Regions from separate parts of the Vibrio japonicus genome, predicted to be linked through region 1. Evidence: riboswitches for the same ligand, from Rfam matches in the RefSeq annotation. Region 1 holds a riboswitch; each other region holds the start of a gene.

Region 1 (8,050 bases):
TAAGTTCCGACCTGCACGAATGGCGTAATGATGGCCACGCTGTCTCCACCCGAGACTCAGTGAAATTGAAATCGCTGTGAAGATGCAGTGTACCCGCGGCTAGACGGAAAGACCCCGTGAACCTTTACTACAGCTTGGCACTGAACATTGAGCCTACATGTGTAGGATAGGTGGGAGGCTTTGAAACCGGTACGCCAGTATCGGTGGAGCCGACCTTGAAATACCACCCTTGTATGTTTGATGTTCTAACTTAGCCCCGTCATCCGGGGTGAGGACAGTGCCTGGTGGGTAGTTTGACTGGGGCGGTCTCCTCCCAAAGAGTAACGGAGGAGCACGAAGGTGGGCTAATCACGGTTGGACATCGTGAGGTTAGTGCAATGGCATAAGCCCGCTTGACTGCGAGAATGACAATTCGAGCAGGTGCGAAAGCAGGTCATAGTGATCCGGTGGTTCTGAATGGAAGGGCCATCGCTCAACGGATAAAAGGTACTCCGGGGATAACAGGCTGATACCGCCCAAGAGTTCATATCGACGGCGGTGTTTGGCACCTCGATGTCGGCTCATCACATCCTGGGGCTGAAGTCGGTCCCAAGGGTATGGCTGTTCGCCATTTAAAGTGGTACGCGAGCTGGGTTTAGAACGTCGTGAGACAGTTCGGTCCCTATCTGCCGTGGGCGTTGGAAGATTGAAGGGGGCTGCTCCTAGTACGAGAGGACCGGAGTGGACGAACCTCTGGTGTTCGGGTTGTGTCGCCAGACGCATTGCCCGGTAGCTAAGTTCGGAATCGATAACCGCTGAAAGCATCTAAGCGGGAAGCGAGCCCTGAGATGAGTCTTCCCTGACTCCTTGAGAGTCCTGAAGGGTTGTTCGAGACTAGAACGTTGATAGGCAGGGTGTGTAAGCGTTGTGAGGCGTTGAGCTAACCTGTACTAATTGCCCGTGAGGCTTAACCATACAACACCCAAAGGGTTTTGATGGACTCAAAGTAAGAACATTGAATGTGTAGAGAACACAAAACAGCTTTCCAGATTTTCTCTAGAAATAGAGAGTAAGAATTTGCTTGGCGACCATAGCGATTTGGACCCACCTGATTTCCATGCCGAACTCAGAAGTGAAACGAATTAGCGCCGATGGTAGTGTGGGGTTTCCCCATGTGAGAGTAGGACATCGCCAGGCTTTAAATTTAGACTTAGGTCTAACCAGTGCGGAGCGGTAGTTCAGTTGGTTAGAATACCGGCCTGTCACGCCGGGGGTCGCGGGTTCGAGTCCCGTCCGCTCCGCCACTTATTTCGATAGCCTCGCTTTTGCGAGGTTTTTTCGAATCTAAAATTCGAAAGTTCTACAGGGGTGTAGCTCCAATTGGCAGAGCAGCGGATTCCAAATCCGCGTGTTGGGAGTTCGAATCTCTCCACCCCTGCCATATTAAGGCCTCAGTCGAAAGACTGAGGCCTTTTTATATTTATCCGTTCTAAAAATGTGTTCATTTTGAGTACAGGACGCTATTGCTAAAACCATTTCTTAATGTTTGTCCCTTCTAGGATAATACCAATCTGGAAAATTAACTGGTCAGGTCTGCCCATTCTCTCGAACACATCTTGGTGACTCTGTTGGAGCATGCCAAAAAACGATTCCAAGCCCTACACACTTTGGAGACAATGTCTTCGTAATCCGCAAAAGACTGATTGGCGAGATAGTGTTGTCTCATCCAGCTCCATACTTGTTCTATAGGGTTTAGCTCTGGAGAATAGGGGGGAAGTTTGATGACACTGATGTTCTGAAAGCCATTAGCGATATCTTCTGTATGCCATCCTGCGCCATCCATAATGATGACGGCATGACGTCCTTTTTCAGTGACCGCCGATATTTGCTTTAAATGCTCAATCATGAGGTCTTTATTGACCCATGGGACAACGATAGCCTCACCAATACCTTTTTGAGGACAGACAGAACCAAATAGATACGCATATTCGAACTGTTGTTGCTTCACTGCTCTGGGACGTGTGCCTCTTTCAGCCCATAACCGTGTTGTTGTATTTTGTTGCCCAAATCGAGCTTCATCCTGAAACCAGATATCGACATGCTTTAAAGCGACATGACCTGGGATCTTAAGGATCGTTTCGTCTTGGAGTTTTTTTAAAATCTTCCTGTATCGCTTGGGATTGTTGTGGGTGTTTTGAACGGGAAGTGACCCATGAGAAACCCATATGCTCGAGTAGGTAATAGATAGAATCAGGATGATAATGCTGGCCAAATTCTTTCACAATATAGGCATGGATATCGGCGCCGGTCAGTCGCCCACCTTGAGTATCATGAGCTTTATCTTTGATGTATTGGCTCAATTGCTCCCTTTGTTCAGAAGTTAATAATGGTGGTCTTCCCGTTCTTGGCTTTTCCTTCAGCCCTTCTAATCCTTCTTCAAGAAAGATTTGAACCCATCGATTAACACTGGTTCGGCTCACCTTAAGAAACTTGGCGATTTGGGTACGAGAGTGTCCATCTTTGAAATGAGCAAGTGCGAGCAATCTCATTTTCATCTGGATGGATTTCTGCTGGCTTGCGAGCTTTTTAAAATCAATATTCTTGAGGCTATCCATAGCGAATACATTCTATTGTTGAATGGCCTTAAATTAGATCATATTTTTTCTTAGATTGGTATTATCTATTTCATATAAAGATGTTACTCCGGTAACGTTTTAAATCTCAAACTTTGTTTGAACCGTATATGACTGATTTTATTGTTCGAAAAACTCTCTCTGATAGCTACAATACTAAGTTATTGATTAGGGGGAGTTATGGGGCATTTTTATATTCTTGGTTTTATTGCAGTTGGTGGTGCATTTGGTGCCTGCTCTCGTTATTTGATTTCTGAGCTGTGTGTAACGTTATTCGGTCGCGGTTTTCCGTATGGGACGCTTTTAGTGAATGTCATTGGTTCATTCATAATGGGGCTACTTATCGCAGCTTTTGAAAATGGCACTCTAGCGAATGAACCTTGGCGTCAAATTATTGGTCTAGGTTTTTTGGGGGCACTCACCACATTTTCTACTTTTTCTATGGATAACGTCCTGCTTATGCAGCAAGGAGCGTTTATAAAGATGGGACTAAACGTTCTACTTAACGTCGCATTGAGTATTTCCGCTGCTTGGGTCGGCTTTCAGCTTTTAATAAAAAACTAAATCGGATATCACATTTTATTTGTAGAGGTCAGCTTGGTTTATCCAAGTTGATTTTATATACTCGTAAGACTTGTCGGAGTGCCATAAGGCTGAGACCGTTAATTCGGGATCCGTTGAACCTGATCAGGTTAACACCTGCGAAGGGAACAGGAGTAGATATCTACACTAGAATTCTACCTAGTGATCTATCAAATGCTCGAACGTAGTGAATAAGTTGATTATTAAAACACCACTATTTCGACGCCTCTTGTCGCATCTTTCCGCCAAGCATTTTTATCCAAATTCTTTTTATCTAGTATAACAAAGCAAGGAAGAATGCTATGTCGAGTCGCAAACTAGCAAGACTGGAAGCAAAACAGTTTATTGATACCTTATCAGTACAACCATATCCAAATTCGAAGAAAGTCTATGTTGAGGGTTCTCGCCCTGATATTCGTGTGCCGATGCGTGAAATTACTCTCGCAGACAGCTTAGTCGGTGGTACAAAAGAAAGTCCAATATTTGAGCCAAATGAGCCCGTACGTGTATACGATACGTCCGGTGTTTACACCGATCCAGATTACTCTATCGACCTCTACAGCGGTTTACCGAAGTTAAGAGAGGGTTGGATAGAAGAGCGCGCGGATACTGAGGTTCTTGATGATGTTAGCTCTGTCTACACCAAAGAAAGACTAGAAGACGAGACGTTGGATGAGCTGCGCTATGGAAATCTACCTCGCATACGACGTGCTCAAGAAGGGCAATGTGTTACTCAGCTTCACTACGCGCGCAAAGGTATTATCACACCTGAGATGGAATATATTGCGCTGCGTGAGAACATGGGTAGAGCCAAGTACCGCGATGAGGTATTAAACCAACAGCATCCTGGCCAAAGCTTTGGAGCTAATCTGCCTAAAGACATTACTGCCGAATTCGTCCGTAAAGAAGTTGCGGAAGGTCGAGCTATCATTCCTTCCAACATCAACCACCCAGAATCTGAGCCAATGATCATTGGCCGAAACTTTCTCGTTAAAGTGAATGCGAATATCGGTAACTCCTCGGTGACCTCTTCTATTGAAGAAGAAGTAGAGAAGCTGGTTTGGTCTACTCGTTGGGGTGGCGATACTGTAATGGACTTGTCGACAGGACGTAATATTCACGAAACACGCGAATGGATTTTGCGTAATAGTCCAGTACCGATTGGTACCGTACCTATGTATCAGGCGCTAGAAAAAGTGAATGGTATTGCTGAGAACCTAAACTGGGAAGTCATGCGAGACACGCTTATTGAGCAGGCAGAGCAGGGGGTTGACTACTTTACTATTCACGCTGGTCTATTACTGCGTTATGTCCCAATGACAGCTAAGCGTGTAACAGGTATCGTTTCTCGTGGTGGCTCAATCATCGCCAAATGGTGTCTTGCTCATCACCAGGAGAGCTTCCTGTACACCAACTTCCGTGAAATCTGTGAAATCTGTGCTAAGTACGACGTTGCTCTTTCATTGGGTGATGGTCTGCGTCCAGGTTCAGTTGCGGATGCCAACGATGAAGCGCAGTTTGCTGAGTTACGTACCTTGGGTGAGCTGACTAAGATCGCTTGGGAATACGATGTACAGGTTATTATTGAAGGTCCTGGACACGTGCCAATGCACATGATCAAAGAGAATATGGAACAGCAGCTTGAGCATTGCCATGAAGCACCTTTCTATACACTTGGTCCTTTGACTACCGATATCGCACCTGGTTATGACCACATTACTTCCGGGATCGGTGCTGCCATGATCGGTTGGTATGGTTGTGCGATGCTTTGTTACGTGACACCTAAAGAGCATCTAGGTCTGCCAAACAAGGAAGATGTAAAGACCGGTCTGATCACCTACAAACTTGCTGCCCATGCTGCCGATCTTGCAAAGGGTCACCCTGGCGCACAGGTACGTGATAACGCCTTGTCTAAGGCTCGCTTTGAGTTTAGATGGGAAGATCAATTTAACCTATCTCTAGACCCAGATACCGCACGTTCTTTCCACGACGAAACGCTTCCGCAAGAGTCGGGTAAAGTCGCGCACTTCTGCTCTATGTGTGGCCCTAAATTCTGTTCGATGAAGATCTCGCAAGAGGTTCGAGAGTACGCTAAAGACACCAAACAAGTCGCGGCCGACCAAGCCATTTCGGTGAAACTATTGGATGATCCATTAGAAGGCATGCGTCAGAAATCGGAAGAATTTAGAGCAACCGGCTCTGAGTTATACCATCCTGCTGTTGCTGCTCAAGCGGAGGAATGATGACTAAAATCCTTATTCCTGCTGATTACATTGAGCTTACGGGCGTTATCCAGCAGTGCTTATTAGTAGCAGATGAACAAGGATTTACAGTCTCAGGTATAGAGTTGGGTGTCAGCCCAACTCATACCATCTTGGTATCTAACTCAAATGATACCATTGGCTTGGTGGCCGATCTTTACACTGATTTGGCCCCGCGTGTAAGCCAAGACTATTCATCCTCTTACGTCTTTAGCTATCACAGTACACTGGCGCTGTCGGACTTCACTCAACAAGCTCAAAATGTCATTTTTTTAGCGCTTGATGACGGAGAACGTTGTCTGGATGTTTGGCACCATCCGCTGAACGGTGAGGTTCGCGCGTTGTCTTTTTCTTCGAACAACGTTCGACACGCTGATAACCCAAGTCACCTATCTTGGATTGTTACGTTACTTGCCCTCGATTTTCCGCTCGAAGATTGCTTAACGTTGGCACGTGCCATGGTGAATGTTTCACGTGAAACATGGACAAACAACTATGCGCAATTCCCAACACCAGTGATCGAAGATTCGCGTTTAGGTATCAAAGTGGGTTGGGGAGTGAATCAACACCAAATTCAATTCCCAACTTTGGCTCATGCGAGCTTAGGGCTTTATCCCGTCGTGGATAGTGTTGAGTGGATCGAACGCTTACTCAATCTGGGCATTAAGACTCTACAACTGCGGATTAAGAACCCAGACCAAAGTGACTTAGAGCAGCAGATAAAGCGCGCTATTTTACTTGGCAAGCAGTTCGATGCGCAGGTGTTCATCAACGACTACTGGCAACTTGCGATTGAGCATGGTGCGTACGGTGTTCACTTAGGGCAGGAAGATTTGGAGGAGTCCAATCTGAAACAACTGAGTGATGCTGGTATCCGTCTCGGGCTCTCCACACATGGCTATTATGAGCTTTTGCGAATTGTACAAATTGCCCCAAGTTACATTGCACTTGGTCATATCTTCCCAACCACCACTAAGCAGATGCCGTCGAAACCGCAAGGATTAATACGTCTTGCGTTGTATCAAAAACTGATTGATACCATCCCTTATGGTTCCGATGTGGGGGTTCCTACTGTTGCAATAGGTGGTATTGACCTCGCCAATGCGCGTGCTGTTTGGCAATGTGGCGTATCGAGTTTGGCCGTTGTCAGGGCGATCACCTTGTCCTCCGAACCACAGCAAGTGATACAAGCTTTTGCTGACGTTATGGCTTCGAGGGAGATGATAGAGGAGCCGAGCCATGTTGAGTGACAGTGATTTCTTACGGTATCAGCGACAAATCTCATTACCAGAAATCGGTGAAAAAGGGCAAGAGCGCCTTGGTCAATCATCGGTACTGATCATCGGTTGTGGCGGATTGGGTAGTGCGGCTGGGATGTATTTAGCTGCCGCTGGTATTGGCCAGATGGTGATTAGCGATGACGACATTGTTGAAGCGAGTAACCTGCAACGACAAGTGATCTATCGAACCAGCGATATCGACGTGCCAAAAGTGGAGGCGATGGCGGCTCAAATACAGGCGATCAATCCTCAGCTTAAGGTGCGTAAGCTCAATAAGCGGCTTGATGAAGAGCAACTTCAGCTCGAAGTGATGATGGCAGACGTGGTACTTGATTGCAGCGACAACTTAACAACGCGTCATTTGGTCAATCGAGCCTGTCATCGTCAAGCAACACCGCTTATCTCCGGTTCGGCGATTGGTTGGCAAGGGCAGTTTGTTGTGTTTGATTTTGCGCATTCCAAAGAGGGTTGCTACAAATGTCTGGTTCCCGATGAAGTGCTGGCAAGCCCGAGCAAATGCAGTGACAGCGGCATTGTTGGGCCAGTTGTCGGTACGATAGGTAACTATCAGGCACTAGCGGCTTTGCAACTATTGGCACTCGATAAACAGGGCTTGCAACCTAACGAGTTGCACCTGTTTAACGGAATGAACCTCGCTTGGCAGACATTAACCGTTCGGCCAGATAGCGAATGCAGCGTATGTGCTCAGCGAGAACAAGTGAGTCTATGACATGGAAACAATTCAAATCATCATCAATGGTCAAAACCACAACGTGCGATCAAGAAGCTCTTTAGCTGAGATTATTGAGCAGCTGTTGTTACCAGCGTTAGGGTGTGTCTTTGCAATCAACAATTGCGTCATACCGCGCAGCGAGTGGTCGAGTACTCACCTAAATGACGGTGATGCCATCTCGCTCTTTCAAGCCATAGCAGGAGGGTGATCGTATGTTGACGATTGCTGATAAAACATTTCAATCACGTTTGTTTACGGGTACGGGAAAATTCGCCAATAGCGAGATAATGGCTGAGTCGATCAGAGCATCAGGCTCGCAGTTATCGACGATGGCACTAAAGCGTGTGGACGTGGACAATCAACAAGATGACATTCTTAAACCGATTATCGATATGGGCGTTAACTTACTGCCTAACACGTCCGGTGCAAAGAATGCCAAAGATGCCATCTTTGCGGCGCATTTAGCTCGTGAGGCGCTCGGAACCCATTGGCTAAAATTGGAAATTCATCCAGACCCAAAATACTTAATGCCTGATCCAATTGAGACTTTAGCAGCAGCTGAACAATTGGTGAAAGATGGCT
Region 2 (8,050 bases), on a different replicon from region 1:
CTAGATCCTAGATCACATTTTATTGCATAAATGTCTTACATTACGCAGCAAAGTTGAAGTTCAGCGCGTTTTCATAAGTTTGTCATGTAACTCAAGGAAAGACGAACCTTCGAATTAATATTTAAGAAACAATAGCTTAATAAATCTTTCATATTGACTACCTAATATCTGCTCGCTATTTAATAAAAATTACTCAAGCAAGGAGTCAGTGATGTGGAATCGTGATGAGCAAGATTCACAGTTTAGCCAGATGATCGAAGCGAGATTATCTCGCCGTCGTTTCTTAGTAGGTACTGCAGCAGTAAGTGCAGGCGCTTTTCTTTCTTTAAACCCGATCGCAAAAGCATTTGCCGCAGACAAAAAAAGCGCGCTGCTAAACTTTGAGTCGGTTCCGGCATCAACAGCGGACGAAATTATCGTACCGAAAGGCTACAAAGCGAAACCACTATTGTCTTGGGGAGATCCGATCTTTCCAAATGCACCAGAGTTTGATCAAAGTGGTAAACAAGACTCCAAAGCTCAACAAAGTCAGTTTGGCGATAATACCGACGGTATGAGCCTGTTCCCGATCAGCGATGATCGCGCGGTGATCGCCGTAAACAACGAATACACCAACTATGAATATCTGTTTGATCATGGCGGTAAAGCAATGACAGCAGATGATGTCTTGAAAGCGCAAGCGGCACATGGTGTCACTGTTTTTGAAATTGTTAAGTCTGGTGGTGAGTGGAAGCTAGACAAGGGCGGTAAACGTAACCGCCGTATTACCGCAAACACCGAGATGATGCTGACAGGCCCAGCGGCAGGTCATGATCTGATGAAAACTGAATTAGATAAATCAGGCATGAAACCGTTTGGTACCTTCAACAACTGTGCAAACGGTCAGACCCCTTGGGGAACGTACCTGACGTGTGAAGAGAACTTCCACGGTTATTTCGGTACACGAGATGAAAGCGCTGAGATTTCTGATGATCATAAACGCTACGGTGTAAAAGCCGCACCAAGCAGCTATCAATGGCACGACTCTGACGAGCGTTTTGATGTGGCGAAGCATCCAAATGAGCCTCATCGATTCGGCTGGATCGTGGAAATCGACCCACACAACCCAGAATCAACGCCACTAAAACGCACTGCGCTAGGCCGATTCAAGCATGAGAATGCTGCGGTAGTGATCAATGACGATGGGCATGTTGTCGTTTATCTTGGTGATGATGAGCGTGGTGAGCACATATACAAATTCGTTTCTAAGAACAAATACAAACCTGGCAACGACAAGGCTAACCGCGACCTGCTAGAAGAAGGCACGTTGTATGTTGCGAAATTCAGCATGGACGACAAAGAGCTGGCAGGTAAAGGTGAGTGGATTGAACTGACTTACGGCAAAAATGGTTTAACAAAAGAAAACGGCTTTAACGATCAGGCAGAAGTGATGATCTTCGCTCGTCGCGCTGCAACTCATGTTGGCGGAACCACCATGGATCGCCCAGAGTGGGTTGCTGTGCACCCTGATAACAAACATGTTTTCTGTACACTGACTAACAACAAAAACCGTGGCGTGAAAGAAAACCAACCTGTTGGTGGACCAAACCCACGAGCAGAAAACAACTACGGTCAGATTGTTCGCTGGTTACCACATGGTGGAGATCACACGAGCAACAGCTTTGAGTGGGACCTATACCTAATCGCGGGTAACCCAGTGGTTCACAAAGGTACGGCTTACGCGGGTAGTGAAAACATCACACCTGAAAATATGTTTAACAGCCCGGATGGTATCGGCTTTGATAAAGCTGGTCGTTTGTGGATTCAAACAGACGGTAAGTACTCAAATGAAGGGGATTTCGCCGGTCAGGGCAACAACCAGATGTTATGTGGTGACCCAATGACAGGTGAAGTTCGTCGATTCCTAACGGGTCCAATCGCATGTGAAATCACGGGTTTGACGTTCTCAGCTGACTATAAAACCATGTTTGTTGGCGTACAACACCCAGGGGAAGATGGCGCGCCATCGCATTTCCCTGCTGGTGGTAACACGAAGCCACGCTCGACCATCGTAGCGATTACGCGAGAAGATGGCGGTGTTATTGGCGCGTAGTTGTTAAATTAAAACCAGTAGTTCAAAGGGGCGTTCAGCCCCTTTTTTGATATATGAAATTTATGTAACAAAATACATAAAAAGTTGTGACAGTCTCTTTATATGATACTAAATGTAGTTGCTTCCATCATACGGTAACACTATATTGAAATGGTACCTCAATAATTCTAGGGTGTAGAGACCGATAAAACGTTACAAGTTAATACAATAAACTGAGCGCAATAGAGACACAGGTTTTAACAAATTCTTGTTATTAAGCGTGAATCCGAACGTAAAAGAATAAAGTATTGCACAACGGCCTTTAACTTCTTCCGAAGCTGCACCTTGGGTTAGCTAGGTATTGGTGTTTAACCACAAGAGGAGGTTAGGGTATGGTTTCAGTCATTTTATTTGCATTAGCCATCGTTGTTTTCTTTTGCTGTTGGACGGTCCAACACGGACTGCCCCTTTTAGGTATGAAATTAGATGAGTCCGATCAGTTACTCCTTACGGAAGTACTAGGTGAAGAGATTCTCGAAGCGTAAACGCGAGTGGAAAAAGGAGCTTTCGGCTCCTTTTGTCGTTTTTGGTGCTACATCATTTTTCATCATTCCCACCTCGCGTTTTTTAGAAAAATGTAGGTGCATTGGCGTTTCACTTACTGCTATTATTTGTTGGATATAGTCGGGGAGCCTGAAGGCTGAGATCGCATTGCGAGACCCGTAGAACCTGATTCAGTTAGCACTGGCGTAGGGAACTATTCGCATCAAGTTACATTCTGGTTTGATGCACTCGCTATAAGTGGAACTTCTTTCATTCCTCTACTTTGGCAGAGTCAGTTCTTATACGTCTTGTAGTAGGAGCGACAATGCCACATTCACAAGACACCACTCCCATTGTATTGACGATCGCTGGGTCCGACAGCGGCGGTGGGGCAGGAATCCAAGCCGATATTAAAGCCATCTCAGCGACGGGTAGTTATGCCTGTTCCGTGATTACAGCGATTACATCGCAAAATACGTTGGGTGTCTCTGCCATTCATCCTATACCGCTGGAACATATCGAAAGCCAGCTTGATGCGGTTTTTTCTGATTTGAACGTGGTAGCGGTCAAAATAGGGATGCTAGCCGACGCTGAAATCATCAAGTTAGTTGCGCGTAAGCTCAAGCAATACACGCCTAAACATTTGGTGATTGACCCTGTTATGGTCGCGACAAGTGGCGATCTATTGCTGGAGCAAAATGCGATTTGCACGCTTAAACAAGAGTTAATCCCGATGGCTGATTTGTTAACACCTAATCTTCCTGAAGGGGCGGCTCTAGTGGGTAAGTCTGTCCCTCAGAACGAAGATGAAATGGGAGCCTTAATAGAAGATTTACGCGCGTTAGGAGCGAAATCGGTTCTACTAAAAGGTGGCCATCTGGAACATGATAGAAATAGCAATGATCTGCTGATAATGGAACAGAGCTATGAATTACTGAGAGCAAAACGGTACGACACCAAAAATACCCATGGAACGGGCTGTACGCTTTCTTCAGCTATCGCATCGTATCTTGCTCAAGGAAATAGGCTGCATAAAGCGGTGTATCTTGGAAAGCAGTATATCTCACAAGCGATTTCTCATTCGGATGAGTTGGAAGTTGGGAAGGGGCATGGCCCGGTACATCATTTTTTTCCTGGCCATGTGAATGTGCGCTAACGAATGGTTGGATGTGGTGGCACTGTAGTCCATCGTTAGTCAGCTAGATTCTACTCCGTTGTTTTAATCAGTTGTTTCAATCAATCAAACAGCGGAGTGACTTATTTCTCGCCGTTACAAATCGCGCATGAGAGTTTCATACTCTTCATTCGCTTCCACAATCAGTGTGCTGAGTTCATTCGCATCTTTATCGTTTAACTCTACTGCCCATTTATCTCTATTTTTATTGCAGTGTAATCGTGTTTTGCCGGTGAGTTTTTCAAATTCAACGTCGCACAGATCCGCTTGATGATGCTTTTGAAGTTCAACAATCTCAACGTCTAAAAGTCCGATGGGATTGACTTCAATATTCACATGGAAGCGTTTTGTGTCGTTAAGCTCATAGTGCCGATGTACAGAAATCATTTGTCTCTCCTTACCTAGCTTGCTTTCGCTCTACTCAAGTGTAGGACAGCGTATTAAACAGGAATATTAAATTATTGCTAAATTTGACCCTGGTTAAGAAATAAGCAAATTTATTTTCATCATAGGCCTGCTTGTTTGATTCACCTAGATAGCGTTGGGGTGGTGAGATTGTTCTACATGGCGAGTTTTGAAGAGCGTTGACTTAAAAAATCTTACATTGCCAGTGTTGCATTGTGTCAATAGTTCTATTAATTTGGAAATATTGTTAAATGCAGGATTTGCTGATGGAACTAGAAGTTGTCGCTAAAGCTTTAAAAGAGTTAGGTCACCCGACTCGCTTGGCCATATATAAAACCATAGTGAAGGCAGGCTATAAAGGCGTTTCTGTCGGCGTGATTCAGGAAAAACTGAGCGTACCTGGTTCAACCTTATCACATCACATTTCCAGTCTTGCTTCTGCTGGTTTGCTGAGCCAGCGCCGCGAAGGCCGAACGTTATACTGTGTGGCAGAATACCAATGCCTAGACAGTGTTATTGGCTTTCTAAAGGCAGAATGTTGCTGCGAAGATGACGATAATGCTCAAAACTCATGTACGGCATTGGATATGTCCCAAAGCGAATAAATCAATCTAAGTGTGTAAATGTAAAGGCGTTGGTTTTTTACCCATCGCCTTTTTTGCGTTTCTGGCGAGCAAAAACTTGTAAAAAAGAACGAACGTGCTAAAACTAAATAGAGTACATCGAGAGAGTGCCGAATGAGTAAAGGAAAAATCACCAAAGAAAACATTCTAAGCAAGGCATTTGAACTTGCCAGCGAAAATGGCTTAGAAAGCTTAACTATTGGCGAATTGGCTAAGCGTTGTGGAATGTCGAAAAGTGGCCTGTTCGCGCACTTTAATTCCAAAGAGAACTTACAAGTGGAAGTGCTCAATTACGCGAATCAAACCTTTACTCAGCGGGTGATTGCGCCAGCAAGAGAGCTCAGCACACAAACCGTGGAAAGTAAGCTCAACGCGCTGTTGGATAATTGGCTAGGCTGGAACCACTCATTTCAGGGCAGTTGTATGTTTTTGGATTCATGGAAAGAAGCAAGTGTGGAACCAACGTCAACTCAGCAGGCACTAAAGAAAACGATCTCTACGTGGATCGAGTATTTGCGTATTCAGATATCTAAAGGGATAGAAAATAAAGAGTTTCGCTCCGATCTAGACCCTAAACAGGCCACGTTTGAGTTGTATGGTCTGTATCTGAGTTCTCACCTTTTCTATTCTATTTATGGAAAAGAGGCCAGCTCAGAGCATTTTTGGAACGGAGTAAACACGTTGATGAAGAGCTGGAAGTAGGATTTATCCAAGCTGAGCGTTAGTCTCGGCTTATTATTTAACTAAAAATAGCACGGTCGTTCTATTTGTGGGCGGGCGGGTTAAGGACAAGATGATGAGTGACAAGATTTATTTCAATACATCCAATAAGTTCAATCTTAAAAAGAGTTTGATCAATATTAGCACTCGGCTGCACCACACTCTGACGCCAAAGCATGCTGAGCAAACGGCACGTAAACTGTTGCTGACTCCTGCTCGGGCGATACCGAAAAATGCAGAGCCTGAAGGTCTAATTAAAGGTGAGGTTCAGTCCAAAGAAGGTGTACTAAAAACCTACAAGCTGGGAAGTGGGCCAGTGTGGGTACTTACTCACGGTTGGTCAGGCAGTGCTAGCCAGTTTTATCCGTTGATGGCGCATATCGCGAGCAAAGGTTTTACTGCGCTTGCGTATGATCATCCTGCTCATGGCCAAAGTGAAGGCGCTTACGGCCACATTCCTGCCTTTGTCCTTGGATTAGAAGCGATTCTGGATAGTGTGGAGGATGTCGCGGGATTGGTTGGACACAGCATGGGAACGGCGTCAGCGATTGAATGTCGCCACCAAAAATTGGTAGGTAAGCCTATGCTACTGATTGCGCCAGTGCTGGATTACCTTGATAACCTATTTGGCAGTGTTGCGCGTTCTGGTTATTCAATGCGACTGTTCAATGCGGTGGTATCTAAGGTAGAAGAGCAGTACCACTATCCGATGCAATCTATTGACCCATTCAATAAACTGAAACTCCGCCAAGGCGAGACTATTATAGTTCATGACCAAGACGATAAATTTACGCAGTTCTCTGTGTCTGAAAAAGCGGCACAAGAAATAGAGAATGTCAGCTTGGTGGCGACCAAAGGGCAAGGTCATGGGCGAGTGATGAAGTGTCAGCAAGTCATGGATAGTTTTAATGAGTTGGTGACTAAGTAATCACTTTTTGTATGGGTTAGTGAGTGTTTTATTCACATAGGCTACATCCATACCCATGAACTTGATACGGTTAACAAATTCGATAATGAAAAATATTTCTCTAAGGGGTTGTGTGGGATCATTCGCGCTGCCACAAGGCCCTCTTAAGGAAATATAATAATGAATAGAAATGATAGTGTCCCTTTACCTAATAATACCCGAGAATGGTTTTTTAACCGCAACAGTATGATTGTTTTAGCTGATGTCATCCTGTTTGCTGTGTTGTATTTTACGCTACCGTTTGAGCCTCAAGTTGTTCTGGGCTTAAGCATGCTAGTGTTCATCGCGATTCTTTGGTTAACGGAAGCCCTGCATGTCACAGTAACCGCGATTCTTGTTCCGATTATGGCGGTGTTATTTGGGGTGTTTGACACTCAAACCGCATTAAACAACTTCTCTAACTCGATCATTTTTCTCTTTTTAGGTGGTTTTGCCCTTGCTGCGGCCATGCACCGACAAGGGTTGGATAAAGTGATTGCCGACAAAGTGCTCACTTTGGCGCAAGGGAAAATGAGTGTTGCCGTATTTATGTTGTTTGGGGTTACCGCTGGCCTGTCGATGTGGATCAGTAACACGGCAACAACAGCGATGATGTTGCCACTGGTACTTGGCGTATTGAGCAAAGTGAACTCAGAAAGCGGTCACAAAACGTATGTGTTTGTTTTATTGGGTATTGCTTATAGCGCGAGTATTGGTGGTATTGCCACAGTGGTGGGCAGCCCGCCGAATGCGATTGCGGCCGCTGAAGTGGGTTTAACATTCACTGAGTGGATGAGCTTTGGTTTACCGACAGCGCTTATCATGCTGCCGATTATGGTGGCTGTGCTTTATTTTGTGCTGAAACCAGATTTGGATGGAAAATTTGAACTGAACCACGAGCCTGTTACATGGGATAAAGGAAAAGTGGTGACGTTAGCGATCTTCTCCGCAACGGTTTTCTGCTGGATATTCAGCAAACCGATTAACGCAATGCTTGGTGGATACGCTAAGTTCGATACGATTGTTGCGCTAAGTGCGATTATTGCTGTGAGCTTTGCACGCGTCGTTCACTGGAAAGATATCGAAAAAACCGCTGACTGGGGTGTGTTACTTCTGTTTGGTGGCGGTATCTGTTTGAGTAACGTATTGAAGGCAACTGGGACCAGCGTATTCTTAGCCAATGAGTTGAGCAACCTGATTTCCCACCTTGGTATTTTCTTCATTATCGCGGTCATTGCTGTGTTCGTTGTGTTCTTGACGGAATTTGCGAGTAACACGGCCAGCGCTGCGTTGCTGATCCCCGTGTTCGCTACCGTGGCAGAAGCCTTTGGTATGTCGCCAGTGGTGCTTTCTGTACTGATTGCGGTATCGGCTTCATGTGCGTTTATGCTGCCAGTTGCGACACCTCCGAATGCCATTGTGTTTGGTTCTGGTCACGTGAAACAGAGCGAAATGATGCGTGTCGGTGTTATCTTGAATCTTGTCTGTATTGTGATACTGACGTTTATCGCAATGACGTTTTGGGCGTGATTTATTTTTCGCATGAAAGTGTAATTGATACACCTTGA
Region 3 (8,050 bases), 1.3 Mb from region 1:
GCTGTATCGCTACTGTCTAGTGCGTCTACACCTTTGCTTTGTGCTTGCTCACCTGCTAAAGCGATGATCTCTGATGCGTTTCCACGAATAATCAGTTTTTTAGCAAGGCGCGCAATTTCACGAGAGGTTTCCGTCCGTAGTTGACTTGCGCCACAACCAACAGGATCGAGTACGACGGTCTTACCATTAACGTTAGCTTGCTCGACGGCATAGATCATTCGTGGCGTCCAAGCACTGTCAAGAGTGCCAATGTTTATGACTAACGCACCCGAGAACGACATCATCTCGCCAAGCTCTTGTTGTGAATGCGCCATGATTGGTGAAGCACCGATTGCCAACAATGCATTAGCGGTGTTATTCATCACTACGTAGTTCGTAATATTTACTACCAAGGGCTTTTGTTTACGTACCGCATCGAGATGTTGAATGATAGTTTGAGTCAGCATTATTGTTCCTTTTTATCTCAGTGCGTTTAGCCCTTGCTGCCAAAATGCGATTTCCATACGAGTGGCGGTTTTAAAGATATGGATAAGGTTTTGACCACGCTCGCTATGAATATCAATTTCTTCAAGCAGCTGATTAAAGTACTCAGCCCCAGCGGCTACGCCAGACTGAAATTCTTCACCGCCATAAAGCTCGATCCAACTACGATATGGATTGCCTTCCAGAACGGTATCGGAGTGACCTAATAAAGCTTTGCCAATCACAGCATAACCAATTGAACAGGGCGCTAATGCGGCATATAAGTCCACGAGATCCCCTGCCATACCCGCATCGAGTACGTAACGGGTATACGCCACCGTACCGAAATCTTCCGGTTCGTTCTCAAGATCTAACTCTGTCAAACCCCAGTTTTCACAGTAGGTCACATGGTGTGCGATCTCTGAATCTAGCAGTGCATGGACACTAGGTAGAGCATGTCGCATATCCGATAAGGTCTTCGCCTTGTAGATAGCTAACGCATAAGCGCGAGCATATTGCTTTAGAAACAGAAAATCTTGTTTCAGATAATGCAGAAAACAGGGTTGTACGAGCGTGCCTTTTGCTAGTTGTTGCACGAAATCATGCTCAACATAATGCTGCCAATCTTCCTGACAAGCGTTGATTAAATCACGGTAATTCATGACTGATCCTTATAACCACGGTTAATTGAAGTCGGGTACGTAATTGGCCGCTTTGGGCTGAGACTTTATGATGCCTTGGTTATACATAAACTCGGCGTAGTCATCGTAGCGCTTAAGGTCAACCGCGGACGGACGAAGGGCAAATCGAGTCAGAGTATCGCTCCATGCGCGCTTGTTTAGTTCATTGTTGAGTGTATCTGGAGAGTAAGAAGCGAACTCGTTCCACGATGCTTGTGGATGGTTCACAATATAGGTTGTCGCTTGTTCCAAAGCCTTATTGAAAGCTTGTATTGCTTGTTTGTCATAGTTATTCGCATTGGCGACAAAAACGAGCTCATCATAAGTAGGCACGCCATGCTCTTCAGGGAAAAACGCATGTGCTTTGTAACCTTCTAGCTCAAGCTGGTTAGTTTCGAAATTACGCAGACCGCCCCAAATCGCATCCACTTTGCCAGAAGCTAAAGACGACGAAAGCGCCCAACCAATGTTGATGGTTTCAACGTCAGAGAACTTGACACTCTCTTGCGCCAGCATCGTACCGATCGTCGCCTCTTCATTCCCCGCGATAGCAATACCAATCTTTTTACCTTTCAGGTCTGCCAACGATTTAATTTTACCGTTATCGAGCACCATTAGTGTATTAAGTGGCGTAGCAATGAGAGTGGATGCTCGCACTAGCGGTAAGCCAGCCGCTACATCCATAGTCAGACTCGGTTGATAAGATACAGCTAAATCGACTTTACCCGACGCAACTAATTTGGCTGGTGTGCTCGGATCGGCTGGTTCTTGGATCTCAACCTTAATACCTTGTTGCGCAAAATAGCCACGCTCTTTCGCAATAATGATAGGACCGTGATTTGGATTGACGAACCAATCTAACATCAAGGTTAACGGTTTCTCAGTGGCAGATACGTTAGCAGATGTCAGTACTGCCATCACAGCAGCGGCAATAGTGAGTCGTTTGTTTTTATTCAAAATATTTTCCTTTTAGATGAATCAGGTTGAACGCTATTGGCTTTCCCACGGAATCAATTTCTTTAGAAGTCGATCAGTGACGAAATAAAGTGAGACTGAAAGGGCTGCGAGGATAAACAGCGCGGCGAACATCTCATCGATAATCATTCGGGCGTTGGCTTGCAACATCAGATACCCTAGCCCCGCACTAGAACCAACCCATTCGCCGACCACGGCCCCGATCGGTGCGATCACCACCGCGACTCGGACGCCAGAGGCTAATGTTGGGAGGGCGGCAGGTAGTCGAATATGGCGCAGTATTTGCCATTTGTTTGCTCCCATCGTTTTCGCAAGATCCAAGTAACCTGCTGGCGTGTTGCGTAGACCGTCATAACAACAGGTCGTTACAGGGAAAAAGATGATAATTGCAGCCATGACAACTTTAGACGCCATGCCATAACCAAGCCAAAGCATCAATATAGGTGCAATAGCAAAAACAGGAATCGCCTGACTCGCGATTAAGATAGGTAATAGCCAGCGCTTAAGCGGCTCAAATAAAAGCATCTGGAGAGCAAAGAAAGTACCCATTAGGAGACCAAGCACCAAACCCAACAAGATCTCTTGGGCTGTAACCCATGAGTGTTTGAGTAACACTTCATATCGCTCAACTAAGGTTGATAAGACTTCCAATGGCGCGGGTAAGATAAAACTTGGCACGTCAAAGACCACAACGATTGAGTGCCATAAGCCAAAGATAACTAAAGTGCTGATGGTCATGCGGACAACAAGAGCAATGGATCTCTGTTTCGAACCTTCTTGCTTTACAGTCGATGCAATGGTGGTCGTAATGTTAGACATAGTCCACCTCCAATTGCTCTAAAATCTCTTGTTGCAATTGAGCACATTGAACATCGAGAACTCTTGGCGTAGGCGTTGTGGGCACTGTCAATGACTCCGCAACAGCGGGAGTACCTTGCAAGACATAAAGCCTGTCCGCTAAGCGCACCGCTTCTTGCGGATCATGAGTGATCAGCACGACCGTTTTATCTCTGAGCAATTCACATGAAAGGGTTTGCAACTTATGACGAGTCACTGCATCTAGCGCCGAAAATGGTTCATCCATCAGCACAACGGGCTTATCTTGCATCAGCGTTCTTGCGAGTGCGACGCGTTGCCGCATTCCACCAGATAACTGGTTTGGAGTCGCAGCTGTGTAACCTGAAAGTCCCACCAATTCCAGAAGCTGCTTTGCTTTTTGCTTTTGCTCGCCTGCAACAGAGCCTTTGGTAAATTTGCAGCTTAAGCAGACGTTATCCAAAATACTAAGCCAAGGCAGTAACAGATCTTGCTGCGCCATGTAAGCGACCCGACCATCTAGAGACGCGCCATCAGACGTCTTCAGCTCCCCTCTAGTTATGACTTTTTCACCCAGTAGACCCGCTAAATAGCGCAGTAACGTTGTTTTGCCGCAGCCACTTCGCCCAAGCAGTACTGTCCATTTGGCCGCATCCAACTTGATGTTGACATTAGACAGCGTAGCGTATTCGCTCTCTTGGTATCGCAGGTAGATGCCTTTTAGCTCCGCGCCAACATATTGTTTACTGTTGCGCATCTGATTTTTCCGCTTGATTCCAAGCAAAGAAGTGGTGAACCGGACCATGCCCGTTGCCAACCTCTAACTCATCGGCATGAGTAATCGCTTGAGTGATATACGTTTTAGCAAGCTTCACTGCATCAATCAGATCATTCCCTTGTGCTAAATAAGACGCGATAGCAGAAGAAAGCGTACACCCTGTACCGTGCGTATTCTTGGTTGGGAAACGCTTGGCACTGATGAGTGTTGTGGTTTCATTGAGTATTAGAAGGTCGTTACTGTTTTCATTTTTCTCTAAATGGCCACCTTTGAGTAAAACCGCTTTAGCACCAAGCGCGCGAAGTTCATCGACCATCGCAGACATCTCTTGTTCCGTTTCAGGTGTGGAGCTACCCGTCAGCGCGGCTCCTTCAGGTAAGTTGGGGGTAATGATATCAGCCAGAGGAATCAGTTCTGTCTTCAGCGTGCTAATCGCCGAATGCTCAAGAAGAAGGTCGCCACTCGTAGCAACCATCACTGGATCGACAACAAGAAATTTAGGTTGGTATTGCTTTATCTTACTCGCAACAACTTGAATAATAGTGGAATCAGCAAGCATTCCAACTTTTACGGCCACGATATTGAGGTCTGTGAATACGGCATCAAGTTGACTCTCCACATGGTCTCGCGGGATGGGAAATATTGCCGAAACGCCCAAAGTATTTTGAGATGTAATTGCTGTAATAACAGAGCACGCATAACTGCCGGTTGCCGACATCGCTTTAATATCGGCTTGAATGCCCGCTCCACCGCCACTATCAGAGCCTGCGATCGTAAGTACAATAGGTGTATTAATAGGAAAAGGATGTGAATCTGTACTGGTTGTCATGGTCGCTCCATCTGTCAAAAAGACGCAGGAGAACCGACTTTACGAGCACATCACCATTGGAGATATTGGCAACAGAGACAGGATCAGGGTAGAACACTACCCTTGCAAGATCGAGCTTAAGTGTAAAGTACAAATAGTTCCCTACGTCAGTACTAACTGAATCAGGTTCAACGGGTCTCATTACGATCTCAGCAAAAACAGATAAATGTTCTTGCTCCCCGACTATTGGTTACTAATCTAATTGAAAATTAGCGTATTTGAAAGGTGTTTGTTGGCATTTAATGCTCCTCGCCCTTGCTAATATCCACAACACTCACAACTATAGCTCAACATTCCGGCTCCCAAGATTAGGGGTTCTGGTTTTGAGCACTTGCACAATATGCTGAAATGCAGGGCTTTTTACTGAATTTTTATCGAGGAAATAAGTATGACCTTTGGGGGTGTCAAAGGTGTTGTTGAACGCATCACAGTTAACAGAGTATACATTGAGTGGGGTTTTGCTTTGATCTTCTGGGCCTGTGTGTCCAATTCGACGACTAAATACCGCGTTTCTCGTATTCGCGATTTTGCTCGCTGGCATCGAAAAGTCATCATTGGCGTAGTAGCAGATAACCCGCTGAGCGGAACGAGCAATATGAATGCCCTCTTCGTCAGGTTGTAAAGCATGATTAGGAATATCCGACGCCATTAAAAAGACATTCTTAAACAAATACGGAACCCCACCACCACCAAATTTTTTAGCCCAATGGGATAAGCATTTCATTAAGACTCTCGCACCCATCGAATGTGCTAATACATGCATTCTTTTCATACATGGTTTATCTAAATTCGAGTCTTGCCAACTTACCAGCTTAGAGATAGCACGACTTAAATATTGACCTGAGCTCTCTGCGGACTCTTGATCGTCCCAATAGTCTTTGATAATTCCAAAGTCGTCGTCACATGGCCAAATGATAGGGACGACTTTGATTTGACTAAGGGAAGCATCTGACAACTGGTCGTGTATTTGCTTTGCACGGGGGAAAACGTGTTCATACGGTTGATTACTGAATCCATGAATAAAAAACATAATTTCGGATTCTACAGAGTTCATCACTTCACTCATGAATGCGAGACTGCCGATTTCTTCAAAATGGTGATCATCAAGCATTTTGCAATACCTGAGACTTTGGCTTAACTCATTAGACGCCTCAAAAACGAGTTTACCACCCCCTGTGTCTAGAACCCTTTTATTGGTAATAAAATACATAATCACAGTACTCCTTAACAGGCTTTCAACCGCGCTTAACGTATTACTAAGCGGCTAACGAAATGATGCCATCTCATGACGCTATATTTGAGTTATATATCAATAACCATGTAAGCATAAAACAAAAGCCACCGAGCATGGGTAGCGTATTGGGCATTTTACGGTAGAGTTATCATTTTGGAACGCAGTTCTTTTTCTTGCTTGCTTGAGAGAGGATGGATTCGACTTTTGTCTCTACCTCGACTAGCGAAGCGATAAGAATTTGTGGTGAGGTGACCTAAGTTCTGCTTCATGGTGTCATTAATGTATTAATTTGATAATATGCGCCTCCCCTAACGGCCGAATCCAGACGACACACATGAACCGTAAGAAAAAAATCAATCAGATTTTGAAAGCCAAGCAGAAAAAGCACAATGCTAAACTGCACAAAAGCAACAAGCCTCGCTACATCTCTAAAGCAGAACGAGCGAAGCTAGAAGCTCAAAATGAACAAGAGCAAAACACTGATGTAACAGTGGCTTCACCTGAACAATTAGATACGCCTGAGAAGTAGATCTTCTTCAATAGGTACAAACTTATCGCACACGTCAATCAGTGACTGTGCGGTAAGGCCAGGTACGGCGAATACATCTACTTTCGTACCAAACCGTTCTTGGATACGAGTCACCAAAATCTCAAAATCCCCATCTCCGGACAGTAGTATTACTCGATCCACTTTAGATGCAGCTTCATAGACATCGAGAGCGATACCGACATCCCAATCCCCTTTTGCACTGCCGTCCTGACGCTGTATAAAAGGCTTCAAATGAACTTTAAAGCCTATTCCGCGCAGAATATGATGAAACTGACGCTGTTTAGGATCATTCGATGCAATTGCATAAGCGTTCGCTTCTACTATTTCCTTTCCCTCAGTAGCGACATACCAAAACTGATTGTAATCGAAGTTCGATTTGTATTTTTCTCGCGTTGTGTAATAGATGTTTTGAACATCTACATATATGGCAACTTTTTCCATCATTTCACATTTATCTCATGAATGTTCCTATAAGAAACATATTCTATTTTATGACGCCCGTATGATATACGAGCAGACCAAGCAAGGTCTAATAAAGCCTTTATAAATCAACACATAAAGTAGGGCTTATAGTGCAACCATTATCTCACTTTAATGAAAGTGTAATATATGTTTTTCACAAAACCCTGAATATTTTCAAATTAAATTAACTAATCTCCCAGTAATAAGGTTGATTTGATTTGTGTCATTTTTGTATAACGACACAACCACTACGATAAATATTGTCTGCGGTATCACATTAATAAAACATATGCTTATATATGCTTATCCGAGGCACAAAATAAAGTTCAAGGAATTTAGAGAACTACAACTGCAGTGAGAATTAACAATAATGAAAGACAAGCATTTGAATAAAGATTTTTCCGCTAGCGCCGACTTAATTTCGACCACAAATCCGCAAAGCGATATCACCTACGCCAATGACGTATTTTGTGACATTGCTGGCTACAGCTACGATGAACTCGTAGGCCAACCCCACAACATGGTCCGCCACCCTGACATGCCAAAGAGTGCTTTTAAACAACTATGGACATACCTAAAATCTGGCCAAAGTTGGATGGGGCTAGTGAAAAACCGCTGTAAAGACGGAAAACACTATTGGGTGTCCGCATTTGCAACGCCGATTAAAGACGCGAGTGGAAATATTATCGAGTATCAATCGGTTCGTTCTCGGGCAGAGCCTGAACAAATAGAACGTGCAGAAAAGCTATATGAAGCACTCAACAACGGCCAAAAAACGTCACGTATTAGAATGAAGTTTCATACAGTGGCTATCACTTTGTCGTCTATAATGTTGCTTCTTGCTGCATTAGCGACAATACAAGCCCCTTCCCCTTTTAATATCGCGCTTATTGCTGTTAGCTTGCTTTCCATTGCATGTTCTTTTTTTCAATTTAAGCGATTTACCGTCATCAGAGATCTGGCAAGTGAAGCGTATACCAACACTCTTATGGAGCACCCTTACACCAATCATTTTGACGATTTCTCTCAAATTGAATTAGCGCTAATAATGAGAAAGGCGCAAATACGCGCGGTGACAGGCAGAGCAAGCGATACAACAAAAGATATCCATGCCGCGTCAGAGGAAGAGTTAAAGACGTGTGAACAGATTGGAAGAAGCCTTGATCAGCAGTGCCATGAAACGGATCAAGTTGCTGCCGCAGTGGAAGAATTGACTCACTCTATT
Region 4 (8,050 bases), 370 kb from region 1:
CAAAGAGTTGTTTGAAGGATAGAAAACAAAAAGGTTGGCTCATAGGCCAACCTTTTCTTTCAAGATGTAGGTATATGGATGTTACTCGCCAGCGACTTTCATCGATTCAAGAAGAATAGAACCCGTCTGAATCTGCGAGCGCGTTTCTACATCATTACCGACCGCTACAATCTGGTTGTACATCTCTTTCAAATTACTTGCGATGGTAATCTCTGAAACAGGGTATTGAATCTCACCATTTTCAACCCAGAAACCCGCAGCACCTCGAGAATAGTCACCAGTGACAATGTTTACACCTTGCCCCATCACTTCTGTAACCAAAAGACCAGTACCCAACTCTTTAAGCATTTGTTCAAAGTTTTGACCTGTAGATTTCACGTACCAGTTATGAATTCCCCCAGCGTGGCCGGTTGGGGTCATATTCATTTTACGTGCGGCGTAGCTTGTTAGTAGATACGTTGCTAATACACCATCGGTAATAATTTCAAGATCTTGAGTGAAGACACCTTCACTATCAAAAGGGCTTGAAGCCAAACCGCGTGGAACATGTGGTCGCTCAGACACATTAAACCACTCCGGTAAGATTGGATTACCTAACTGGTCCAATAAGAAAGACGATTTGCGATACAAATTACCGCCACTGATCGCCATGACCAAGTGCCCTAATAAACCCGTCGCAACATCAGCGGCAAACATAACTGGGTATTTACCCGTTTTTAACTTCTGCGCATCTAAGCGGCTAACAGTCTTCTCGGCCGCTTTCAAACCCACGGTTTCAGGTGACCAAAGATCATCTTTATGGCGTGCAACTGTATAGCTGTAGTCACGTTCCATCTCACCATTAGCGCCTTGCCCAATCACGCAGCAGCTGATGCTATGACGGCTAGATGCGTAGCTGGCTAATAGGCCATGGCTATTGCCATACACTTTCAACCCGTAGTGGCTATCGTAGCTACCGCCATCGCTCTGCTTGATCTTGTCACTGTATGAAAGTGCTTGTTGCTCAGCAGCGATCGCAATCTCAGCGGCGTAATCTGGATCTGGCGTGTCTGGGTGGAACAGATCCAAATCCGGGATGTCTTTCACCATCAGCTCTTTTGGTGCTGGTCCTGCGTATGGGTCCTCAGAAGTATATTGAGCGATATCCAACGCTGCCAATACTGTTTGCTCGATGGCTTTTTCACTCAAGTCAGACGTAGACGCGCTGCCCTTGCGTTGACCACGGTATACCGTAATGCCAAGCGCACCATCGCTGTTAAACTCCACATTCTCTACTTCGCACATACGAGTAGATACGCTCAATCCCGTTGTCTTGGTGATTGCCACTTCTGCGCCGTCGGATTTCTCTGCGGCCATCTCAAGAGCTTTGGCTACGGCGGCTTCTAACTCAACGCGTTGTTGAGCAACTTGCTGTCTTACGTCCATATCAACTTTTTTAAATGAGGTCTTTGTACTCTAGGATAACAAGAATTTCGCTTTCTCCCCATGATTCTTGTTAAAATAGAGAAATAGAATGTTCAAATTAAGGTAGAACAATGGCACGTAAAAACCAAAAAGCGCCATGGGAAGCAGAAGAAGAGATCATCTGGGTAAGTAAATCCGAGATGAAACGCGACATGGACGAGTTACAAAAGCTTGGCGAAGAGCTAGTAAACTTAAAACCTTCAGTGCTAGAGAAGTTCCCACTGAGCGAAGACTTAGCGGATGCAATCAAAGATGCACAGCGTTTTAAAAACGAAGCGCGTCGTCGTCAGCTGCAATTCATCGGCAAGCTGATGCGCCATGAAGATCCAGAGCCAATTCAAGCGGCGTTAGACAAAGTGCGTAATAAGCACTCTCAAAACACGGCTGTCCTGCACAAGTTAGAGCAACTGCGTGATCGTGTTGTCACCGAAGGTGATAGTGCGATTGCTGACGTAGTAGAGCTTTACCCTACTGCAGACCGCCAGCGTTTACGCCAACTTGCTCGCCAAGCAGCAAAAGAAAAGCAAGCGGGTAAACCAGCGAAAGCATACCGCGAAATATTCCAAGTGTTGAAAGAGCTCAACGACGAAGAATATTAAGTGACAACGAAAGAAGGTTGATGGACTCCATCAACCTTCTTTTTTATTCACCTGCTCTTTCATTCACCCGCTCTCACGAACCCTGCCAGCAAAGAATTGGGATGATGAGACACAAGCTCATCAATACCTGCCGCCACTTCCACTCGACCATTGGCGACAAAAACAAAATGCGAAGCAATCGACTTGGCGTCACTGATATGGTGAGTCACCATCAATACCGTAATATTGCGCTCCTTAGCTAAACGCTTGACCAGCGCCAACATCTCTTCTCGCAAAATAGGATCAAGCGCAGAAAACGGCTCATCAAGCAACCAAACAGGATGAGGCTGCACGAAACACCGCGCTAAGGCGACACGCTGGCGCTGACCACCAGAAAGCTGTTCGGGCAAACGATCCAGATACTCATTCATACCGACTTGAGTCGCGGCTTCTTCAACCTGTCTCATCTGCTCCTTACTGAGCTTAAGCCCGGCATCTAAACCTAGCCCGATGTTCTCACGGACGGTCAAGTGGGCAAACAGATTGTGTTCCTGGAAGAGCATGGCAAACGGTCTTTGATGTGGCTCTTTGCCTACTAGCTCCATGTCATCTGCAGAAATGCTGCCCTTCTCTGGTTCGATGAACCCGGCGACCAGCGCCAATAAGGTAGACTTCCCTGCCCCACTTGGCCCCATTAACGCGACAATCTGACCTTGATCGATTTGAAGATCAAAGTGAAACAATTCACTGTGGTAGTAATAATGGACATCACTTAGCGTCAACATACGTCACCTTTGAATTCGCTTTAAATAGGGTTTCAATTAACGTGAAACAGCCAACACTGAGGGCTAACAGAGTCACCGATACAACGGCTGCCGCTTCCATTTGATAGCTACCTAAAAGCTGGAAAAGATATAAAGGCAAGGTGCGAAACTCCTGACTGCCAAACAAAGCAATCGCACTCAAATCACCAATAGCGAACATAAAACTAATTGCAAACGCATGAGCCATCGGCTTTTTCAACGCTCGCCATTCGACAACTTTAAATCGTTGCCAACCTTTCATACCTAAACTCGCACACACATATTGATATTGCTGTTCAATGTGCAACATAGGCTGAGAAAGCGTTTTTATAACGTACGGCAACCCCATTAAACCATTAACAGCGACGACAACTAAAAAGGCCAAACTAAACACATCTGTCATTGAACGAAGCAACAAAAACAATCCTGTGGAGATCACTAGGCCCGGTGTCACCAAAATAATCGTGCCGATTAATTCAATGTGATCCGCTCTTTTCTGATGAAAATTAAGCCTTAATCGACGGCTGGAAATCAAAATACTGATACCGGCCAGCAAGGCAAAAACACTCGCTAGCGTAGCAACTTTTAATGATGCCCATAACGCTGACCAAAAACGAATATCGGAGAACACCGCCAGAGCCTGACTATTTATGCCACTGATTATCACCATTAACAGCGGAGGTAAAACTAATAGCGCACTTAGGCCGATCCAGCTCCAATCCCAAATCTTGGATTTAAGCGTATCTTTCGTTAGATAAATATTTGATGATGTGCTGCCTGCGCTGACCGAGACTGGTTTCGCTAAACGCTGAATAGCCAATGCCATCAAACCACAAAGCAGCATTTGCCAAATCGCCAGTAATGCACCGGCTTGTAAATCAAAATCAAACTTAATCGCTTGGTAGATGGCCAACTCAATTGTTGTCGATTTAGGCCCGCCGCCTAACGCCATCACCGTAGCAAAACTGGTGAAACACAGCATAAACACTAAGCCACACACATGCGTAAGCTGCTGTTTAAGGCGTGGCCACTCTACCCATTTAAACTTTTGCCAGTGCCCCATACCGAGATGAGCACAAAGTTTGTGTTGCTCTTCAGGTATGGTTTCCAGTGACTGCAGTAACAATCGGGTCGCGTAGGGTAAATTGAAGAAAACGTGCGCGAGCAAAATACCATTGAGCCCGTATATCGAAAAAGGCAGCTTACTGTTTAACGCTTCAAAAAGCTCAGCAACTAAACCACTGTTGCCGTAAATAGCCAATAGGCCAAACACACCCACTAGAACTGGGAGAACTAAGGTTGTCGCAAACAATTTGAGAAGCAGCTTTTTACCGGGAAAACTTCTCCGAGATAAAGCATGGGCGACAGGCACGGCCAAACCAACACTCAACAACGTAGAGAGAAATGACTGATAAAAACTAAACTTAGTGACGTGTCGGTAGTATGGGTCTTGCCACACTTGCAACACGTTTAACGAGGGCGCTTCAATCAGCAAAGCACCTAGGGCAGAAAGAACAAAGGTCGCGATAAGTATCGCGACCCAAATGCCGATTTTAGGAGTCTTGTGCAACGGAGAACCTTAGAATGTTAAAGCACTTTGCCATTCACGAATCCATGCTTTGCGGTTTTCTACCACTTCATCAGCACTAAAACCTAGCGCCTTACTTGGAACAGTAAGCGTGTCAAAACCTTCAGGTAACTTCGCATCTGTGACTGGGTACATCCAGTTTCCTGTTGGCATCATTGACTGGAACTCATCACTTAAAATAAATGCCATGAAGTCGTCAGCAAGCGCTTCATTCTTAGAACCTTTCACCTTCGCTGCTACTTCAACTTGCGTGTAATGACCTTCAGCAAAATCAGCCGCCGCGAATTTGTCATCCTGCTCAGCAATCAAATGGTATGCTGGAGAGGTTGTATAAGAAAGTACCAGATCAGACTCACCTTCTAAGAACATCGAGTAAGCTTCAGACCAGCCTTTGGTGACCGTGACTGTCTTCTTAGCCAGATCTTTCCATGCCTGAGTGGCATCATCACCGTAAACCGATTTCATCCATAGCATTAAGCCCTGACCTGGTGTCGATGTACGCGGGTCTTGGTAGATCACTTTGAGATCGTCGCGTGATTCAACCAGCTCTTTCAGGCTTTTAGGTGGGTTAGATAGCTTTTCTTTGTTGTATACAAAAGCAAAATAACCAAAGTCATAAGGAACAAACGTCGTATCGTTCCAACCACCAGGTAGCGTAACGCTTTCCGTATTTACCTTATGTTCAGTCAGTAAGCCCGTTTTCTTTGCTTCTGCCATCAGGTTGTTATCAAGGCCTAGTACGATATCCGCTTTACTGTTGTTCCCTTCCAGACGTAGGCGATTTAAGATCGAGACGCCATCATCAAGCGCCACAAAATTCACATCGCAGCCGCATTTCGCTTCAAATGCTTTTTCTACAGCAGGACCAGGCCCCCAATCTGCGGCGAACGAGTCGTAGGTATAAACCGTTAACGTGTTGTCAGCAGCCAAAGCCGAAAATGAAGTTAGGGTAGCAATCGCTAAAGTGCTCAGAGTGGTTTTCACTGCTCGCTCTCTCCTTGTTGAGCGGCACAGGCTTGAGGGACGGGAGAGTTGAGATGTTCCGAGTCCAGACTCAATTCCTACGCCAGTATTATCTGGTTCAGGTACACGGGTTCCGAGTGTGTGCTCGATCTCAGCTGATTCCTATTGATAGGATGAATAGCGCCCCGATGAGTATCGACAAAATTGTAATCGTTATATCATCTGATAGCCAGTGTTAACCACGCTGATCGTATCCCCAGCGAGGCACTAGTCCTTGCTCAATACCAAGATGATCCAAAATGCGGGCGACCATAAAATCAACCAGATCTTCAATGGATTTAGGTTGATGATAAAAGCCCGGTGCAGCTGGCATAATCGTCACGCCCATCTGAGACAGCTTATGCATGTTTTCTAGATGAAGTGTTGAAAACGGTGTTTCACGCACCACCAGTAATAGTTGACCACGCTCTTTCATCACAACGTCTGCTGCACGTTCGATCAGATTATCCGACATGCCATGAGCGATGGCCGCCACACTACCTGCTGAACATGGGCACACCACCATTTGTTTTGGCGCAGCAGACCCAGAGGCCACTGGCGAAAACCAATCGTCTTTACCACAGACAGTGAGCTTTTCAGGATCACATTTAAGATGCTCTACTAATGCATACTTTGCCGCGTCCGGATTAGCGGACAGCTGTAAACCATGCTCTGTCGCCAGAACAACGCGCGCTGCCGATGAGATCAGCAAGTAGACTTGATAATCAGCCGCCAAAAGGCATTCTAACAACCGCAATCCATAGGGCGCACCGGATGCCCCTGTAAATGCCAATGTGATGGCTTTTTGTTTGTTACTCATGTTTCTACACTAATTTATTCGGCCAATTTTGCCAGCAGCTTTCCGTGAATACCTTCAAAGCCACCATTGCTCATCACCAAGATTTGATCACCCGGTTGAGCCTGCTCTACAATTTTTGCCACCAAGTCATCAACGCAATCAGACACTTGTGCAGGTTGATGACACGTTTGAGCTACCGCTTCAACCGACCAATCGATGGCTTCTGGTTGATATAAAAACACGTGGTCAGCCGCATGCAGTGACTCTGCAAGTGTCTCTTTATGTACGCCACGTTTCATTGTTGCGCTGCGAGGCTCGAGAACTGCAAGGATGCGTTGTTTACCCACTTTGTTTCGCAGACCGCCCAACGTCAGTTCAATCGCGGTTGGATGATGCGCAAAATCATCGTAAACCGTCACACCGTTGACTTCACCCTTGAGTTCAAGACGACGCTTGGTATTAATGAACTTAGCTAAAGACTCACAAGCTAAATACGGCGTGACGCCAACGTGTCGAGCCGCAGCAATAGCCATCAATGCATTATCGACGTTGTGATCACCAACCAGATCCCACTTAACCGTACCGACTTCTTCACCTTGGAACAGTACCTTGAACTGAGAACCATCAAGGATCAGTTTTTCCGCTTTCCAATCGCCCTGTTCGCCCGTGAATTCCGTTTCGCTCCAGCAGCCACGACCTAATACGTCTTCCAAAGCCAAATCTTGTTTAGGTGCTAGAATACGACCATTTCCTGGAACAGTCCGTACCAAATGATGGAATTGACGTTTGATCGCTTCCAGATCGTCGAAGATGTCTGCATGATCAAACTCTAAGTTATTCATAACCAATGTGCGTGGGTGGTAATGCACAAACTTAGAACGCTTGTCGAAAAAAGCACTGTCGTATTCGTCCGCTTCAACCACGAAAAACATGCTTTCACCTAATCGTGCCGAAACACCAAAATTACCCAATACGCCACCGACAAGGAATCCAGGCTTGTAACCACAGTCTTCTAGGATCCACGCCAACATACTGGAGGTGGTGGTCTTTCCGTGTGTTCCGGACACCGCCAACACCCAGCGATCATGCAACAAGAACTCTTGCAACCATTGTGGGCCAGATGTGTAGCGGAGATTCGTATTAAGAACATGTTCAACACATGGGTTGCCGCGACTCATCGCATTACCGATAACAACTAGGTCTGGCGCAGGGTCGAGTTGAGATGGGTCAAAACCCTGTATGATTTCAATACCTTGAGATTCAAGCAAAGTACTCATAGGTGGATACACATTGGCATCACTGCCTGTCACTTTGTGTCCAAGCTGTCGTGCTAAAATTGCTGCGCCACCCATAAATGTGCCGCAAATCCCTAAGATATGAATATGCATAAACTGACCCTATAGCAGGCAAAAAATTATCTGGTCATTATGGCGATAAAGCTCTGAAAAGCGAACTACTTTGATCAGTTCGTGAGCTTCTGCCAATTAAGTGCTCATTTCGTGCTCATACAAATAAGTAAGATGAGCAGAATGCAACAAGCGAGAAGGTCGACAAATAAATTGGGATCTTCATCAGTTAGTTCATTACCAATAAAAAGATTCGGCTTTTACAATAAGGGTCGGCGAAAACCAAGATCCGAAAGAGATCCCATACCGCCAAATCCCCCTATTCTATTTTGAAGCGACCTTAAGGAAACATCATGTCTGGAATGCGCACCCTCGGCGAGTTCATTGTTGAGAAACAAGCAGACTTCCCCCATGCAGGCGGTGACTTGTCATCCCTACTATCTTCAATTCGTCTTGCAGCTAAAATTGTA

What was found. Region 1 has a riboswitch for thiamine pyrophosphate ahead of thiC (phosphomethylpyrimidine synthase ThiC). Riboswitches for the same ligand answer to the same signal wherever they lie in the genome.
Region 2: it holds a riboswitch for thiamine pyrophosphate, as region 1 does, so the genes downstream of both, thiD (bifunctional hydroxymethylpyrimidine kinase/phosphomethylpyrimidine kinase) here and thiC (phosphomethylpyrimidine synthase ThiC) in region 1, are expected to answer to the same signal.
Region 3: it holds a riboswitch for thiamine pyrophosphate, as region 1 does, so the genes downstream of both, thiD (bifunctional hydroxymethylpyrimidine kinase/phosphomethylpyrimidine kinase) here and thiC (phosphomethylpyrimidine synthase ThiC) in region 1, are expected to answer to the same signal.
Region 4: it holds a riboswitch for thiamine pyrophosphate, as region 1 does, so the genes downstream of both, thiB (thiamine ABC transporter substrate binding subunit) here and thiC (phosphomethylpyrimidine synthase ThiC) in region 1, are expected to answer to the same signal.

The regions. Positions count from the first base shown of each region.
Region 1 covers NZ_CP102096.1:2,734,320-2,742,369, reverse strand. The annotation lists rRNA gene NP165_RS13060 (23S ribosomal RNA) at 1-954, shown strand, start outside; rRNA gene rrf (5S ribosomal RNA) at 1,060-1,176, shown strand; tRNA gene NP165_RS13050 (tRNA-Asp) at 1,207-1,283, shown strand; tRNA gene NP165_RS13045 (tRNA-Trp) at 1,344-1,420, shown strand; gene NP165_RS13040 (IS630 family transposase) at 1,559-2,206, opposite strand; gene NP165_RS13035 (IS630 family transposase) at 2,106-2,594, opposite strand; gene crcB (fluoride efflux transporter CrcB) at 2,793-3,176, shown strand; TPP riboswitch at 3,241-3,339, shown strand; gene thiC (phosphomethylpyrimidine synthase ThiC) at 3,497-5,437, shown strand; gene NP165_RS13020 (thiamine phosphate synthase) at 5,437-6,705, shown strand; gene NP165_RS13015 (HesA/MoeB/ThiF family protein) at 6,695-7,465, shown strand; gene thiS (sulfur carrier protein ThiS) at 7,467-7,676, shown strand; gene NP165_RS13005 (thiazole synthase) at 7,681-8,050, shown strand, end outside.
Region 2 covers NZ_CP102097.1:779,852-787,901, forward strand. The annotation lists gene NP165_RS16665 (PhoX family protein) at 212-2,092, shown strand; gene NP165_RS16670 (hypothetical protein) at 2,464-2,616, shown strand; TPP riboswitch at 2,747-2,844, shown strand; gene thiD (bifunctional hydroxymethylpyrimidine kinase/phosphomethylpyrimidine kinase) at 2,940-3,770, shown strand; gene NP165_RS16680 (hypothetical protein) at 3,885-4,175, opposite strand; gene NP165_RS16685 (ArsR/SmtB family transcription factor) at 4,460-4,798, shown strand; gene NP165_RS16690 (TetR/AcrR family transcriptional regulator) at 4,931-5,518, shown strand; gene NP165_RS16695 (alpha/beta fold hydrolase) at 5,613-6,464, shown strand; gene NP165_RS16700 (SLC13 family permease) at 6,624-8,012, shown strand.
Region 3 covers NZ_CP102096.1:1,282,926-1,290,975, reverse strand. The annotation lists gene thiM (hydroxyethylthiazole kinase) at 1-446, opposite strand, end outside; gene tenA (thiaminase II) at 459-1,124, opposite strand; gene NP165_RS06115 (ABC transporter substrate-binding protein) at 1,146-2,060, opposite strand; partial or broken gene NP165_RS06110 (ABC transporter permease) at 2,133-2,858, opposite strand; gene NP165_RS06105 (ABC transporter ATP-binding protein) at 2,929-3,690, opposite strand; gene thiD (bifunctional hydroxymethylpyrimidine kinase/phosphomethylpyrimidine kinase) at 3,677-4,540, opposite strand; TPP riboswitch at 4,662-4,771, opposite strand; gene NP165_RS06095 (alpha/beta hydrolase) at 4,860-5,690, opposite strand; gene NP165_RS06090 (DUF2986 domain-containing protein) at 6,148-6,342, shown strand; gene NP165_RS06085 (LabA-like NYN domain-containing protein) at 6,322-6,804, opposite strand; gene NP165_RS06080 (methyl-accepting chemotaxis protein) at 7,196-8,050, shown strand, end outside.
Region 4 covers NZ_CP102096.1:322,475-330,524, reverse strand. The annotation lists gene lysC (lysine-sensitive aspartokinase 3) at 1-22, shown strand, start outside; gene pmbA (metalloprotease PmbA) at 82-1,425, opposite strand; gene yjgA (ribosome biogenesis factor YjgA) at 1,536-2,063, shown strand; gene thiQ (thiamine ABC transporter ATP-binding protein) at 2,123-2,827, opposite strand; gene thiP (thiamine/thiamine pyrophosphate ABC transporter permease ThiP) at 2,811-4,415, opposite strand; gene thiB (thiamine ABC transporter substrate binding subunit) at 4,425-5,417, opposite strand; TPP riboswitch at 5,475-5,594, opposite strand; gene NP165_RS01650 (flavin prenyltransferase UbiX) at 5,632-6,255, opposite strand; gene mpl (UDP-N-acetylmuramate:L-alanyl-gamma-D-glutamyl-meso-diaminopimelate ligase) at 6,270-7,622, opposite strand; gene fbp (class 1 fructose-bisphosphatase) at 7,934-8,050, shown strand, end outside.